DNA from 2 places in the Paenibacillus sp. FSL R7-0026 genome. Region 1 is predicted to be linked to the other one. Evidence: predicted binding sites of a transcription regulator. Region 1 holds the regulator's gene; the other holds the start of a gene.
What was found. Region 1 encodes LexA, which represses DNA repair genes until DNA is damaged. Its sites were predicted from a motif close to CGAACATATGTTCG; they were not measured.

Region 2: the regulator LexA is predicted to act here: its motif matches at 1,401-1,414, upstream of MKY44_RS14790 (DNA polymerase IV).

What each region holds. Positions count from the first base shown of each region.
Region 1 covers NZ_JBBORG010000001.1:3,725,729-3,729,247, reverse strand. Annotated here, with positions in the region: gene MKY44_RS16425 (aldehyde dehydrogenase) at 341-1,642, shown strand; gene lexA (transcriptional repressor LexA) at 1,748-2,374, opposite strand; gene MKY44_RS16415 (LysM peptidoglycan-binding domain-containing protein) at 2,671-3,048, shown strand; gene MKY44_RS16410 (DUF896 domain-containing protein) at 3,144-3,353, shown strand; gene MKY44_RS16405 (hypothetical protein) at 3,479-3,519, shown strand, end outside.
Region 2 covers NZ_JBBORG010000001.1:3,312,104-3,315,622, forward strand. Annotated here, with positions in the region: gene MKY44_RS14780 (MFS transporter) at 1-242, shown strand, start outside; gene aroE (shikimate dehydrogenase) at 271-1,173, shown strand; gene MKY44_RS14790 (DNA polymerase IV) at 1,461-2,678, shown strand; gene MKY44_RS14795 (YolD-like family protein) at 2,675-3,022, shown strand; gene MKY44_RS14800 (hypothetical protein) at 3,024-3,392, shown strand.

The sequences.
Region 1 (3,519 bases):
TCTTCTTCATTTGCCCCACGTAACATTTTTGTGTTTATCTGTAACCAAGGCTTACCTTTATAACAAACACATTCGTTCGTCGATTTAGATGATCGCAAAACTCACTTTTCATTAATGTTAAACTGTCTGAAGCAAAAGATTTAAATCAAACTTCCTTAGAAATTCTGATTGCCACGAGATAGAAAGGAATACTAGCATTCACACATTTAAAATTGCAAACATCGTCCAAATACATACAAATGGATGTTTCAACTGTATGTTGAAAGTTTCATATAGAAGAGGTATACTTTAATTAAATTTTGAGCGATTTAATTTTAAATAATTAATTGGAGATGTTATTATGGATCAGGCAAAACAACTAGTGACAGAACAACGTACATTTTTTTATACAGGACAAACTAAAAAGATCGAGTATCGAATTAATGCGCTTCAACAGCTTAGAAAAGGAATTGAAAAGTATCAGCAACGGATTCAAGATGCACTTCGGGCAGATTTGAACAAATCTGAGGCGGAAGCTTACGGTTCCGAGATTCGCATTGTTCTGGGTGAACTGGATTTTGCATTAGAACATCTGCAGGAATGGGCTGCACCTAAACAAGTCCCAACCAATTCGGTTATGCCGGATGGGGTCAGTACCATTTACCCTGAACCATACGGAGTGGCTCTTATTATTGCACCTTGGAACTATCCTTTCCAACTGGCCTTTGGTCCACTGATTGGAGCAATTGCAGCTGGTAACTGTGCAGTTATTAAGCCTTCTGAATTAACACCAGCCGTATCTCGTCTGACGTATGATCTGATTCAGGAGATCTTCCCTCAGGAGTATATTGCGGTCATGGAAGGAGAAGTCGAAGCTAGCACGGCATTGTTAAAAGAGAAGTTTGATTATATTTTTTTCACAGGTAGCACGGGTGTTGGTCGCATTGTTATGAAGGCAGCTGCGGAGCACTTGACTCCTGTAACTCTTGAGTTGGGCGGCAAGAGCCCTGCTATTGTCCATAGTGATGCAGATCTGAAGCTGGTGGCCCAACGTATTGTTCGCGGTAAATTTCTGAATGCAGGGCAAACATGCGTTGCTCCGGATTATTTGCTTGTGCATGAACAAGTTCATGATGAACTGATCGATATGATTGGCGCAGAGATCAAAGATAAATTTGGGGATGATGTGTTACAGAACGCTGATTTCCCGCATATTGTTAACGCGCGTAACTTTGATCGGTTGTCGAAATTCCTCACAGATGGCAAAACGCTAATTGGTGGGCGTTCTGTATTTGAGCAGTTGCTTATTGAGCCGACTGTACTTGGAGATGTGAACTGGGAATCACCTGTTATGCAAGAAGAAATCTTCGGTCCGATTCTTCCTGTATTTACCTACAGTAACCTGAACCCGATGCTGGATGAGATCGTTCGCCGGCCAAAACCATTGGCACTATATCTCTTCACACAGGATGAGCAGCTGCAGGATCAGGTTCTGAATCAAGTATCCTTCGGTGGGGGATGTATTAATGACACACTTTCTCATATGACTTCACACTATCTCCCGTTTGGTGGTGTAGGAGAGAGTGGGATGGGCTCATATCACGGACAACAGAGCTTTGATGTGTTCTCGCATCACAAAAGTGTTCTGAAACGCAGTGAATAATTAGCCGCTAAAATAACATAAACATGAAAAAAAGAGGTTGTCCTGTTCATCAGGGCAACCTCTTTCGTATTTCATTACATCTAGTTTTGTTACTTTAGTTAAATATTAATGAATATCTCTGAAAAGGCCTATGACTTTACCCAGAATACTAACATGTTTCAAACGTAAAGGTTCGAAGGTCGCATTCTCCGGTTGAAGGCGAATATGATCTTTCTCTTTATAGAACGTTTTCACTGTAGCTTCATCGTCTTCAGTCATTGCAACGACGATATCACCGTTATCAGCAGTTTGCTGTTGACGGACAATAACGTAATCTCCGTTAACGATTCCAGCTTCCACCATACTATCTCCCACTACCGAAAGCATAAACACTTTCTGTTCGCCTACATAATGTGTAGGAAGAGGGAAGTAGTCTTCAATGTTCTCGGTTGCAGTGATTGGAACCCCGGCTGTAACCTTACCAACAACAGGAATACGTGCAACGCTATGAGCAAATTGATGAGAATGCTCAGACTCTTCCTGGCTCAAAAGCTCAATGGCTCTTGGCTTGGTAGGGTCGCGTCGGATCAAACCTTTTTTCTCCAAACGATCCAAATGTCCATGTACTGTTGAGCTGGAAGCCAGTCCAACAGCTTCACCAATTTCCCGTACGGAAGGAGGATACCCCTTCAACCGGACTTCATTTCGTATAAACTCCAGAATAGCCTGCTGCCTGCTGGATATCTTCGACATACCGTATCAACCCCATTTTAGTAACGTTTGGGAAAATTATAACATAGAACCTCCGTTCGTACAAACATAAGTTCTAAATAAAATAGCATTAAATCAGTGTTTTTTAACTTATAGAACAGTAATTGTCCAAAAGGCAGAGCATAATACTGCAAATACTTTGCAAAAGAACTTCAATGAAGATATTTCTCCTTCAAAAAAGAAGCGAACAATTGTTCTAAAAATCTATTGAACAAAACAAGTGTTCGTGTTATATTGATTTCAACAGATAGGAACAAACGTTTGGAGGCGGGTATTTAATGAGATATTCTACTTATCAAAGCATTTATGAACCGATGAATTCGGAACTGGTGAAGTCTAACATAGGGAACTACATGAAGGTTTTAGCGCGTTTCAAGATTTCTTCATGGATGTTAAAGGTAGCCATTACCTCTATGATTATATTTATTGGATGCAGCACCGTTTTAACTGTATTTGCCGGCAATGAGAATGATGTTCAGCCTGGAGGAAAGATAGCTGTTTCACAAGGGGAAACATTATGGAGTATTTCTTTGGAACATAAACCGACGAATATGGATACACGTATTTATATAGAAGCAATTAAGAAAGTGAATCAACTTCATACAACTTCCATCCAAGTGGGTCAAGTACTAGCTCTACCGCAATTTGCAGAATAAAATGCAGATCAATGAGTGTTAGCGCGTGTCAGCTTGACAAGCTGCCTTTATCATGGCAAAGTTAATATGACTTTGTATTTTTGGAGGGGACAAGCTTGGATATAGATAGTCTGGTAGCACGCATTAACGAATTGGCTCGTAAGCAAAAGTCCACTGGATTGTCGGAGGAAGAACTTGCTGAACGTGCCGAGCTAAGAGAGATTTATTTGAGCAATATTCGCAGTAATTTCAGACAACAACTGGATACCATTGAGATTGTTGATGATGAAAATGACAAAGGCCACCAAGGCAAACTCAAACACTAACGAAACCTAAGGATATCATTATGATATTTAGGTTTCTTCCTGTTATTTTGAGTGTGCAATTTATAGGGGGAAATGTTGGTTTACAGTTATGTAAGCCGATACAAAGACACATAAGGGGGATTCTCATGTCGCGTTCGTTCGAGAGAACGGTTAAGAAAAATTCCAA
Region 2 (3,519 bases), 410 kb from region 1:
CCGGTACCTTCCAATTGGCTATCACTATAATGACAAGATTCTTCGTCAAAAACAAAGGAACGACAACATCTTATGTGAATATAGCAGGAAGTGCTGCTTTTATATTGGTTCCCTTCATATCGAGCTTCTTGGTGGGACAGATCGGTATTTCCATGACACTTGTTTTTGATATGGTCATTGCTTGTTTGAGTGTATTGCTTGCAGTTTTTGTACTTATCCGAGGAAAAAAAGTGTTTCAATAAAAATTCAACTCATAAGGAGTCTTTTCAAATGAATAACGATAAAAATCTTGCCAAAATTGACGCAAAAACAACTTTAGTTGGATTACTTGCAACACCAATCGGACATAGCGTTTCCCCACAAATGCACAATGTCGGTTATACGATCAGTGGGTTGAACTATGCATATTTGGCTTTTGAGGTTGGGCCAGAGAAGTTGAAAGAAACAGTTGAAGGTATGAAAGCAATGGGCGTTGCAGGATTCAATGTGTCCATGCCAAACAAAATCGATGTTATTCAGTATTTGGACGAGCTGGATGATACCGCTAAATTCTCAAGAGCCAGTAATACCGTCGTAAATAAAAATGGCAAGTTGGTCGGATATAATACGGACGGATTAGGTTACGTAAAAAATCTTGAAGAACATGGAGTCGAGCTAAACGGGAAAAAAGTAACTTTAGTCGGTTCTGGAGGTGCTGCAACACCGATCGCTATTCAGTTGGTTCAATCAGGCATTAAAGAGATTAGTATCTTCGCCAGAAATGACAAATTCTTCTCCAAGGCAGAAGAAAATGCAGCATATATTAACAATGAGATGAAACACTTCGGCGTGAAGGCTAACGTTTTCCCTTTGGAAGATAAAGAAGCATTTCGTAAAGAAATCGCAGATAGTGCTATCTTAGCGAACGCTACAAGCTTGGGCATGAAACCATTAGATGAATTGAGTATTGTTGACGATGTAGAAGATGTGTTACGCAAAGATTTGGTAGTAACCGATGTTGTATACAATCCTCGCAAAACAAAACTGTTAAAACAGGCCGAAGCTGCTGGTGCCAAAGCGATTAACGGTCTCGGTATGGTGTTATGGCAAGGCGCACTTGCTTACAAACTATTCACAGGAGAAGATATGCCAATTGCAGAGGTGAAAGAGAGCGTATTTGGTACAGAAATATGAATGGATAATGGGGTAAGTTGATATTAGAGTTATTACAGTTGAATACCAAAAACTGCTCTTATTAAAGCCGCTATGTTTAGCGGCTTTTTTCTTTTTCCGGTATAAGTTCGTTTCCTGAGTCAACAGCACGAACTTATACCGATTGCCGAAATGGGCAAAAATATAGTCCGACTAATATAAATATTTACCTCTTGCATAAAGAACGTGTGTTCGGTTTATAATATATACAAACATACGTTCTTAAAAGTACAGGGGTGATTTCAGTGTTGGCTAAGCAGCGAACCATTATGCTCATTGATATGCAGAGCTTTTATGCTTCAGTCGAGAAGGCGAAAATGCCTCAATACAAAAATAGACCACTCGCCGTCGCTGGCGATCCAGCAAGACGTTCTGGAATTATCCTTGCCGCTTGTCCGTTGGCCAAAGCTAAAGGTGTATCTACCGCGGAACCACTCTGGCAGTCTCTTCAGAAGTGTCCTGAACTGATCATTGTGAAACCACACATGCAAGAATACATTGAAGTATCCACCCAAATCATGTCCATTATTGAGGAGTTCACCGATCTGGTCGAACCGTACAGTATAGACGAATTATTCGCTGATTTTACAGGGTCTATGCATCTATTCGGTAATGATCCAATTGATTTGGCCAAGCAAATTCAAGACAAAATCTATAATGAAACAGGCGTTTACGCGAGAGCTGGCATTGGTGAAAACAAAATTATCAGTAAATTGTGCTGCGATATGATTGCTAAAAAAGCTGAGGGTGGCATTTTCCACTTAAAGAAAGAGGAATTACACCTCCACATTGGAGATAAGCCCATCCGCGATATGTGGGGGATTGGCTCAAGAATGGAAAAACATCTGTGGAAGATGGGCATCCGAACCATTAGAGACCTGGCGAATACGTCTCTTTCCAAATTAAGAAGTAAGTGGGGTGTTAATGGAGAAGTCATCTGGCGAGTGGCAAATGGACTCGACAATTCACCGGTAACCGTCAACACACACAGTACACAAAAGGATATCGGAAACGGAATGACCCTGCCAAGAGATTTCATAGAGGCTTGGGAGATTGAAGTAGTTATCCTCGATATCTGTACAGAAGTGTGCAGAAGAGCCCGTAAAAAGGGACTGATGGGTAGTGTCGTTTCCGTGAGTGTATCTGGAGCCGACTTCGACCAACCAACGGGTTTTCACAGGCAAGTTAAACTGTCTGATCCAACAAACATAACCGTTGATGTGTGCAAACTAGCCAAACGCATATTTCATCAACATTGGGATGGGCAACCTGTGCGCCGTGTTGGCGTATCCCTGTCTCAATTATCCAACGCGGATACATATCAACTATCTTTTTTTGATGATCAGGAGCAGAAACGAGCCATTGATCAGGTGATGGACGACATTAAGGATCGATTTGGCGACATTGCCATTCTACGAGCGAGCTCCATTACGGCTGCTGGCCAAGCGATCGATCGAGCATCTAAAATTGGGGGGCATTACAAATGAGCAAAAAACTGGAGGCCAATGGATTATGGGAATCGAGCCGCATGATGCTTCCACAACATAAAGAACGAATTATACAGCATCGTACTCAAATTCATTATCAAACGAAACCACTGATTCATCAAGATGAGTGGGAGATTATTACTCAGAATATAGATATGTCTCTCAATTATACATTGCAAGCCGCCTTTGAAGTATTTAATGAGTCAGGCAATCGGTATATACACGGAATCGTCACTTCAGTCAGTTCCTTTGGAAAGAAAATAAAAATTGAAATGGAGAATGGATTTGAATGGGTCGATTTTGATCAATTGGTCGCTGTAAAACTTGAAGAAGGAGGCGTGTAAGGTGCGACAGACTTCTGAGGAACTTTCACTCGTGAAGAGGCTGGTAGAACTCCCTTATCTTTTAGGTGCGCTCGAGGTAGATAAGCAAAAAATATACGCTTCAAACTTTAAGATGAAATCTGTATATGTTGACTACCTGGACGGCACCCAAAAGAAAATTGCTTTAGAGATGTACAAATCGAAACAAATTTTAAAGGAACATCATATAAAAATCATAGATGAAAAGAGGTCTGAGCTGAGTTTAACGGTAGATTATTCGGTAAGAGGTTACCTTCATAAAATGACACTATTGTGGAGCAAAGTGAAAGTGGATGTAACCTTAATGCTTACTGAACATATGAGTGTTGATATTACTGATATGACAAGATAAACATATAGTTAGAGCGGAATAAGGTATATAACGGCATAGGGTGGATATAATACAGTTATAACCATTGTTTTCTTCTCCCTATTGGGTAAACCGACCTTTGATGTTGAAAGGTCGGTATTTTTTGCCT